DNA from 3 places in the Glutamicibacter halophytocola genome. Region 1 is predicted to be linked to each of the others. Evidence: predicted binding sites of a transcription regulator. Region 1 holds the regulator's gene; each other region holds the start of a gene.
What was found. The regulator LexA, encoded in region 1, represses DNA repair genes until DNA is damaged. The targets are predictions, from matches to a motif close to TCGAACANNTGTTCGA.
Positions count from the first base shown of each region.

Region 2: the regulator LexA is predicted to act here: its motif matches at 2,048-2,063, upstream of AOZ07_RS06495 (DUF222 domain-containing protein).
Region 3: the regulator LexA is predicted to act here: its motif matches at 1,549-1,564, upstream of AOZ07_RS14020 (DUF222 domain-containing protein).

Region 1 covers NZ_CP012750.1:1,253,760-1,257,037, reverse strand. Annotated here, with positions in the region: gene AOZ07_RS05895 (histidinol-phosphate transaminase) at 1-172, opposite strand, end outside; gene AOZ07_RS05890 (LysM peptidoglycan-binding domain-containing protein) at 254-607, opposite strand; gene lexA (transcriptional repressor LexA) at 866-1,585, shown strand; gene AOZ07_RS05880 (glycoside hydrolase family 76 protein) at 1,667-2,554, opposite strand; gene AOZ07_RS05875 (ATP-dependent DNA helicase) at 2,794-3,278, opposite strand, start outside.
Region 2 covers NZ_CP012750.1:1,391,346-1,394,623, reverse strand. Annotated here, with positions in the region: gene AOZ07_RS06510 (sulfurtransferase) at 1-696, opposite strand, end outside; gene AOZ07_RS06505 (MBL fold metallo-hydrolase) at 702-1,397, opposite strand; gene AOZ07_RS06500 (Fur family transcriptional regulator) at 1,550-1,957, shown strand; gene AOZ07_RS06495 (DUF222 domain-containing protein) at 2,086-3,278, shown strand, end outside.
Region 3 covers NZ_CP012750.1:3,033,028-3,036,305, forward strand. Annotated here, with positions in the region: gene AOZ07_RS14010 (sarcosine oxidase subunit beta family protein) at 1-645, opposite strand, end outside; gene AOZ07_RS14015 (GntR family transcriptional regulator) at 800-1,432, shown strand; gene AOZ07_RS14020 (DUF222 domain-containing protein) at 1,665-3,095, shown strand.

The sequences.
Region 1 (3,278 bases):
CTTTTGCGACCTCTTGCGCAATGGCATCCACGACAGTTGGCGGAAGCGGATGAGTGTTCTCGTTGACATTCAGCTGAATGGGCACGTCGATTTGTGGTGCGCCATATGGGGATAGCCCGCGGAGATTCTCACGCAAGGGCAGCTGACTCAAAAGTTCACTGCGGTCATTCACGCAATAAGTCTACGTGCGTACCGGCTTGGCGGGTGAATCCGCTACGAGTCAAGGTAACAATCCCCTGCCTCGATCGATGCTCTAACCAGCGAGCACAGGGATCGACAGCGAGTCGCCAACGTGGATCTCGCTTCCCTGGAGGGAGTTGAGTTCCGAAATGTGGCTGACAGCAGAAGTGACGTCGTAGCCCTGGGCGTACTCCTTGGCCAAGCTCCACACGGTGTCGCCCGGGATAACGGTGACGTCCACAGTTTCGACGCCCGTTGGGAGTTCAGATGATGCCCTTGCATCTGAAGCGAACATCGAGAAGAAGAACGCTGCAGCTACGGTTAGCGCAAAAACTGGAATGCCCACCAAAACAGCCCAGCCGCGGCGGTTGATCCGGATCTTCAATGGGCTCTGGGTTTGATTTGAGTCAAGTGCGAGGGTTGCCATGACCTTATCTCCTCAAGATTGTGTAGCGATGCGAAGTTATATTCGATATGTAGATTTCGAAGACTTGTTCGAAACTAGTACATCTGTTCTAACAGAGCTTCGTCCGACTTGTCCAGAAGTTTTCGAACAAATCTTTGAAAGAAGCTCGCTTATCCACTAAGATTTCGAAGTAGACGAGCAATGAAAACATCACACCATCTGGCTCCGACAGTTTGGACTGCCGAACTTTCGACAGATAGCTAGGGAAGGCAAAATCTCATGTCAGCTTCACAACGCACTCCCCGATCGAATGCACGCTCGTTGACGATTCGCCAAAAGAAGATCCTGGAAACGATCCAGCGTGCCATCGGCAAGAACGGCTATCCACCATCCATGCGTGAGATTGGCGACTCGGTAGGGCTCAAGAGCCTTTCGAGCGTCACCCACCAATTGAGCCAGCTAGAAAAGCTCGGGTACATTCGTCGAGATCCACGCCGTCCGCGCGCCATGGAGATTTTGTTGCCACTGCAGTTGGCGGACGATGCTGAGAACTCAACGGCGTCGGAGGCTGCAGAGAGCAAGGCTGCCGAAGACGCGATGGTCATCGAGCTCAGCACGTCAGCCGATACGACCATGGTTCCATTGGTCGGCCGGATCGCTGCTGGTGGGCCGATCCTTGCTGATCAGTCTGTCGAAGATGTTTTCTCGTTGCCTCGCCAGCTGGTCGGACACGGCGAATTATTCATGCTCAAAGTCTCTGGCGATTCCATGGTTGATGCCGCTATCTGTGATGGTGACTGGGTAGTCGTCCGCCGTCAGCAGAATGCTGAAAACGGCGATATCGTCGCTGCATTGCTGGACGAAGAAGCCACTGTCAAAACCTTCCGGCAGCGCGATGGGCATACATGGCTGCTGCCCCAGAACTCACGCTACGAACCGATCTTGGGCGACGCGGCCAAGATCATGGGCCGTGTTGTTTCTGTGATGCGTTCGCTCTAATCGCATCTGGCATGAGGGGTGTTGGTGCGCAAGCATCGACACCCCTCAGTCGATTGCTCCCTGCGATTTCGGTTTCGATTCTCACCGTTGTGCTGCGCTGAAGATCATCCAACGCTGAACTGCCGCTGAGAGCCGTCGTGGTTCTTCGTTGACCAATCGGCTAGCTGTCGACGTCACCAAATCGCGTGCGATGCCCCGAACCTCCAGATCCATGCGCTCATCGTTTGCGCAGAGGGCCAGGTATCGGCAGAGAATCCCGGCAAATAGGTTGCCATCGCCTCCTCCATCAAGCAGCAGGGATCCGGCCTCGTCGGCCAGATGCCGGCGTGTGGCATGAACAAGTGCAGCAGCATGCTCCAGATCAGCTGCGGTACCTAATTCCAGCAGCGCGCCGAGCACCGGTCCCTGGTTATAGGTATAGAGGTGATCTTCCAGTTTTTGGCCTGCTGAAGTGAGTCTGAGCCCATCAAGATATAAACCGTGCTGGTCGCTGAAGATGTTGGAATGCATCCAGTCAAGCAGCTTCCTGGCTTGTTCGCGATCACCGATGCGTGCGAAAAAGAGTGCGGCAGGAGCGTTGGCAGGGGCATTCTTGAAATCGCGTTTCCTCGACCAGTACAAGCCGCCATCGAAGACTTCGTCGATGCCGCTTTCCAATTGCTTGCGCAAAGTCGTTATTGCTCGTTTTGCACCGAGATGGCTGTGCCCTTCCAGCTTCCGGGAAAAAGCCAGCAACCTCTGGCTCGCCAGCGCCAGCCATGCCATATCGTCAAAGAAGTAGTTCGGGAAGACTCCGAAATTGCGAATGCGGATTCCTGCCAGCAGGTCTTTGGCACGGTGAAGTTCGCACCGGGCTGCATCACGATCGCCAGCTTCCCAATAGCCCAGCCCGTCGTCAAGGATCGCATCCAGGTAGTGGGCCTGCCACCAGTAGTTCCACTCAGCAAACGGATGAGAAAATCCATTCATATCGCTGAGCATGCTTCCGTCATGCATCCGGTGCTGAAGGCTATAGGGCCGGCCAATCCACGTGCCTGGCAGGCAAAGGAGCCGATGGCCAAATCGCGCATGCGTATCTTCGGCTGCTTCACGCGCCAGTCCCCTCATGGATTTCATCTTGCCTTCCGGATTTTTCCTTCCCTGTGGCACAGACATTAGTGCATTCAACGAGCCCGAGTCACCGGGTCATTGCTTTCAAGCACTGGAAGTTACTTTTCAGCAGGCTTGAGGCGTTCCAGAACTCCAGAAATGACCTTCTTGTCTACTGTGGGCCACATCGGTGGCAGGGTAGCCTTCAGGAAGCTTCCGTAGCGCGCCGTGGCCATGCGCGAGTCCAATATGGCTACAACGCCCCGGTCGTTGACCGATCGGATCAGGCGTCCTGCGCCCTGCGCCAAGCGGATGGCGGCATGCGTAGCCGAAACCTGCATAAAGCCATTGCCACCGTGCTTGGCGACGTCTTCGGTCCGGGCCTTCGAAATCGGGTCGTCGGGGCGTGGGAATGGAATCTTGTCGATGATGACCAGACGGCAGGAATCCCCCGGGACGTCAACTCCCTGCCACAGCGTCATCGTGCCAAAGAGGCAAGTGTCGCGTTCGTCTGCGAACTGTTCGACCAGGGATTTCATGCTGGCCTCGCCCTGGCACAAGATGTCCACGTCCAGCCGCTCGCGCAAGATGCTGGCGGCCTCTT
Region 2 (3,278 bases), 140 kb from region 1:
CCCGGAGCCGCAGTAGGCGGTCGATCCGGGCTGCTGCGCCCCCAGCTTTTCAAAGGCGGCCCGCAAGGCTTCCGGGCCGTAGAAACGGGCCTGCTCATCGAGGTTATCGGTGGTCGGGCGGTTCAGCGCACCGGGAATATGGCCGGCTACCGGATCCACCGGCTCGGTGATCCCCAGATACCGCACGGTGGCCCGTGAATCGATCAAGACCCCGTCCAGGGATTCCAGCTCGTCGAAGTCCACCACCGGCATCCGCCCCCAGGACAGCGACACCGTACCGGGGCTCACCTCGGGGGCTTGCGTGGAGATCGGCCCCGCAGCCTGCCTCCAAGCCTCCAGTCCCCCGTCGAGCACCTGCACCTGCTCGATCCCCGCATGGCGCAGCAGCCACCAGGCCCGGGCCGCGGCCAGCGCGCCGGAATCGTCGTACACCACCACATGGCTCTGCGGGTTGATCCCCCAGCGCCGGGCGGCCGCCTCGAAGTCCGCAGGCAATGGCAGCGGGTGCCGCCCGGTATGTTCGCCCACCGCGCCCGACAGCTCCCGCTCCATATCGACAAACACCGCACCGGGAAGATGCCCGAGCGCATACTCTTGCGCGCCGTCATCCCGTCCGAGCACCCACCGGACATCAAGCAGGACGCACTCGCCAGGAAGCAGGGCCTTCAGCTCTTGGGCGGAAATCAACGGGTTCATCTGCGCTACCTTGCTACGAGTTCTTCGACTTTGTATTCGACGCCATTCTCCAGGCGCGCAAACTGGCTGCCATCGCGTTCGGCGATCGCGCCCAGCTGGCGATCAAACAGCGCGACACCGCGTTCATTGAGCAGCCCATCGTGGATGGGCACCCAGGCCTCCGCCTTGACCGCCGTCGCGAAGTCCGCGGCCTCCGACATCTTCGCCCAGGGCGCCATGACAGGAAGCAGCAGCACGTCCACAGGCACGCCGACCGGGACATGATAGCTGTCACCCGGGTGGTAGACCACCGGCTGGCCCACCGCGTGGTCGCCGAGCAGGTAGCCGACGTTGGCGACAAGGTCGATCGACTGGTGGATTGTGGCATGCGTACCACCGGTGGCGCGCACCTTGATCCCGCCGACGATGAAGTCCGCGCCGGCGCACACCGTGTGCACCTGGGCCGCGGCGGCCGAAGGAAGCTGCTCGCGCAATTCCCGGGCCAGCGCCGCGGGTGCGTAGAGCTCTAAAACAGAGTTGGCTTCAAGCGCCTGGACGATCGCATTCCGGTCGGCATGATCCGCATGCTCATGAGTCACCAGCACCGCGTGCTTGCCGTCGAATACGCCAGTCAGATCGGAAAAGACGCCAGGATCCAGCAGCAGCGAACCGTCGATCGTGCTCAGTTCTATACAAGAATGGCCTCTGGTTTTGATACGCATATCCATAGCGTAGGCTTCGCGCCCCGCCCGTGCCAGCCACAGACACGCATCATCTGGGAAAGTTGGCTAAAATTGAGAGGAAGTACAGGTGATCGGCCGAGCAGACAGGCCCTTTGCCGACCCGCGACGAAGTCAAGGAATGGTGCACGTAGATGTCCCAGCCAGAAACCCGGATCACCAAGCAGCGATTGGCTGTTACGCAGGCCTTGAGCGAGATCGACGATTTCGCTACGGCCCAGCAGCTTCACCGCTGGTTGCAGGATTCCGAGAAGAAGGTTTCCCTTGCCACCGTTTACCGCTTGCTGCAGTCCATGGCTGATGACGGCCTGCTCGATGTCCTTCGCAGCGGCGATGGCGAAGCCCGCTTCCGCCAGTGCGTCACTGAAACCCACCACCACCATCTCGTGTGCCGGTCATGCTCCAAGACCGTCGAGGTTCAAGCCCCTTCGGTGGAACGCTGGGCCGCGAGGGTTGCTGCTGAACACGATTTTTCCGATCCCGAACACACCGTCGAGATCTATGGCATCTGCGCTGAATGCCGCGCCAAGGCACCCGCCTGAAGCTTGAATTCCCCTCAGCTTCCAAGTCAATACCATCGCTGACTGGTAACTTTACCGTGTTCTAAAAGTTATCCACCCGCAACCAAAACATCGAAGACATGTTCTAATAACCGGCGTAAAATAAGAACATGTCCGAAACCACGATCCCCCCAGCGCAAACCCCCAACCCCGAAAACCACGACGGATTCACCGCCGTGGTCAAAGGACTGGAAACGAGCCTGGCATACATCGAGGAACACGGAACCGCCGAGGAATGCCTCACCAGCATCGCCCGCCTGGAACGCGCCATCTCCTCCCTGCGCTACCACCAGGCAGCCCTCGCCCACCAAACAGAAATCAACGTCGTCCACCAGAACGCCACCCGCGGCAACCTCAAGCAGCTGAACCGCGGCACCGCCGCCACCATAGCCCTCGCCCGCAAAGCAGACCCCCACGGCTACCGCGAATACCTCGAAAACTGCCGCATCCTCTTCAACGACACCCCGCACCTGGCCGCCGCCTACAGCCGCGGCGAATTCACCGAAGCCCAAATGCGCGCCATCCTCACCCCGCTGCGCATCCTCAAAGCCGAACGCCGCACCGAATTCGATCAGCTGTACGCCAAGAACCCCCGACTGTTCGCCAACCAGGGCACCAGGAAAATCAGCGACACCGTCAAGGACTTCACCTACGCCTACGCCTCGGACGACCAGTGCAAAGAACAAAAAAGCGCCGAAGAGCAACGCCGCATCAAATTCACCGCGCACCCGGACACCGGCATGATGAGCATCCACGCCGAACTGCCCATCATCGCCGGCCTGGCCCTGAAAAACGACATCAAGGCAAAATCCACAAGCCTCAAAGCCCACGGCGACCCGCGCACCCGCGCGCAAATCGAAGCCGACTACCTCGCCAGCTTCTGCACCAGCCCGGACGCAACAGTGCCCGTGAACATGAACGTCGCGCTGGTCATGACCGACAAGACCCTCTTCCTCGGCGACCGGCAGCCAGCCTACCTCGACGGCTACGGGGTCATCGCCCCGCAATACGCGCGCGAGCTGGTCGCCGGCAAGGAAATCCTGAACAACATGACCCTCGCGGAAATGGCCACCACCCGGCCCCCGGCCTTCATCGACACCCTGGAAGCGACCATCGAGCTGATCCGCCTCTATACCGCCCCCGGGGACCGGGAGCTGATCGCGATGGACTCCACCGCACGGATCTTCCCGGAGAAAATGAAGAAGTTCATCAGAACCCGCGACCGGCGCTGCCGCACCCCCTTCTGCGACGGGATGATCGAGGAAATCGACCACGTCACCCAGGCCTGCCTGGGCGGGCACAC
Region 3 (3,278 bases), 1.8 Mb from region 1:
CCCGCGCGTGGTCTTCACGCCGGTGACCTTCTCGCCGTCCTTGATGAAGCCGGTGACTTCGCAGTTCTGGATGATGTCCACGCCCATCTCGTTGGCCTTGCGGGCGAAGGCCCAGGCCACATGGTCGTGCTTGGCGATGCCGGCGCGTGGCTGCCAGGTGGCGCCCATGACCGGGTAGCGGATGTTGTCGCTGGTGTTGATGATCGGGCAGGCTTCCTTGACCTGGGAGGGGTCGAGCCATTCGGCGTCCACGCCGTTGAGCTTGTTCGCCTCCACGCGGCGCACCGATTCGCGCACATCTCCCAGGGTGTGGGCCAGGTTCATCACGCCGCGCTGGGAGAACAGGAAGTCGTATTCCAGGTCCTCGGGCAGCTGCTCCCAGAGCTTCAGCGACTTCTCGTAGATGCCGGCCGATTCATCCCACAGGTAGTTCGAGCGGATGATGGTGGTGTTGCGGGCCATGTTCCCGCCGGCCAGCCACCCCTTTTCCAGGACTGCGACATTGGTGATGCCATGGTTTTTCGCGAGGAAGTACGCGGTAGCCAGGCCGTGGCCGCCACCGCCGACGATCACAACGTCGTAGGACTTCTTGGGGTCCGGATTCGCCCACAGGAACTCCGGGTGTTCAGGCAGCAGATCAGCCACAGTGAATCTCCAATCTTCGACAGTACCGCGTGCAATGTATGAATTGCCGACAACTGATATATCAATCTGCGATTCACTGTATGATAGAAAGCGAAACCCGGTCAATGGGTACGCGAAAATTACTTTGATGCTACGCACCGCAGGAGGAGCCCCCATGAGCGAATCCCTCTCAGATCGCGCCTACCAGATACTGCGCGATCGCCTGATCATGATGGATATCGCCCCGGGCGAGCCGATCAACGAGGCCCAGCTGGTCCAAGAGCTCAACATCGGCCGCACCCCGCTGCGCGAAGCGCTCAAGCGGCTCGAGGTCGACCACCTGGTCCACTCCTACCCGCGCCGGGGAACCTTCGCCACGCGCGTGGATATCACCGAGCTCGCTGCCATTACCGAAGTGCGCCTCGCCCTCGAGCCTCTTGCGGCCGATCGGGCCGCCGCCCTGGGTGGCGGTCACGTCCGCGGTGAAATCGAGCAGACCCTCCACACCATTTCCCACCTCACCGGCGAGGAGACCCGGCGCAGCCTCATGGAAAACGACCTGGCCGTGCACCGCCTGATCTACCAGGCAGCCGCCAACCACCACCTGGAAGAGACCCTCATCCGTCTCGATAACCTCGCCACACGCATCTGGTGCCTCACCCTCGATCGCCTGCCGAGCATCGACGCGCATATCTCCGAGCACCAGGCACTGCTCAAAGCGGTCCTCGATCACTCCCCTGAAACTGCCAGCACCCTGGCTCGCGACCACATCGCAAGTTTCGAATCTTCGGTCCGCGCAGTGCTCTAGCTCCGCACCAAATCACGGACTCGCACCCCCGGCCACTCTGCCCCGAAACACGACTAATCAACTTCTGACCTGCAATATTGCCGTGCCCTAAAAGTTATCCACCTGTAGTCAAATTATCGAAGACATCTTCGATTTAGCAGCGTAAAATTAGAATATGTCCGAAACAATAGTCCCTTCCTGGGACCGGCCCAACCCACCGGACCACGGCAGATTCACCGCCGTGGTCACAGCGTTGGAGACTGATCTGGCATCACTTGAAGAACACGGCAGCAAAAACGAGTGCGCCACCGCCATCGCCGACATCGAATCCACGATCTCGTCCCTGCGCTACCATCAGGCAGCTCTCTCACATCAACTGGAAATTGATCTGGTCCGCACCAACGCCGAGAGCAACTCCCGCAGCAAGGCACTCAAGCAGCTGAGCCGCGGGGCTGCCGCGGCTATTGCCCTTGCCCGGCGTACCGACTCCCATGGCTACGGTACATACTTGGAGAGCTGCCGGATCCTCTTTGAAAGCACTCCTCATCTGGCCGCAGCCTACAGCCGTGGTGAATTCACCGAAGATCAAATGCGAGCCATCCTCACCCCGTTGCGCTCCGTCAAAGCGGAACGTCGCGCTGAATTTGATGACCTGTACGCGAAGAACCCGAAAATGCTTGAGAATCTCGGGAACAAGAAAATCAGTGACACGGTCAAAGACTTCACCCTCGCCTATGCCTCGGATCAGCAGTGCAAGGAACAGAAGAGCGCAGAGGAACAGCGCTTCATCAAGTTCACGCCGAATGCCGAGACAGGGATGATGCGCGTCAACGGGAACATCCCCATCACCGCCGGACTAGCGATGAAAAACGAGATGAAGGCCAAAGCTCGCAGCCTCAAAGCAAAAGGCGATCCCCGCACGAGGGCGCAGATCGAAGCGGACTACTTCGCAAGTTTCTGCACCCACCCGGAAGCAAAAATACCGGTCACTTTCACTCTGGGATTGGTCATGACCGATAAAACCCTGTTCCTCGGCGACCGGGATCCTGCCAACCTTGAAGGTTATGGCGCCATTGCGCCACAGTACGCTCGTGAACTAGTTGCGGGCCAGGAGATCCTGAACAATATGACCCTGGCCGAGATGGCCGCCACCCGGTCCCCCGCCTTTGTCGAGACCATGGAAGCCACCATTGAACTAATCAGGTTATATACGGCTCCAGGGGATAAAGACTTGATCGCGATGGACTCCAAAGCGCGGATCTTCCCTGAGAAAATGAAGAAGTTCATCAAGATGCGCGACCGGCATTGCCGCACGCCATTCTGCGATGGATTAATTGAAGAGATTGATCATGTCACCCAGGCCTATTTAGGTGGGCATACGTGTGTGACTAATTCCGATGGCCGGTGCAAGCTGTGCAATCAGGCAAAAGAAACCCCTGGCTGGCAGGAAATTGTCATCAAGCACGGGCCGCATTCCATGTTGATCAACACCGGAATGGGAACGGTGTATCGATCCACGGCGCCGCCGGCGACGGGGTTTGCGCATAAACCCTATCCGCAGTGCATGAGTGAAGCTGACTGGGTGCGCTCTTTCGAAGAATGGCTCAACCGGCCACCGGACACGGGGAGCGGTCCGCGCAACGGCGATGAAAAACCACCGGATATCGAGGATATTTCCGCCTGATGGCGCTGATGAACTACCCACAAGGGAACAAGACACGGTTTGTAGCAATAGACGCCCGGGTACGGTCTGCCACGGCTGGAAACCTTTCGCGTACTCTTGCTGGCCGCATCGTGAAGAACTTACATATTCGAACTTCATGGCAGATTACCTCCAGCCACAGAGGCTAAGAAGATTCCGCATGCC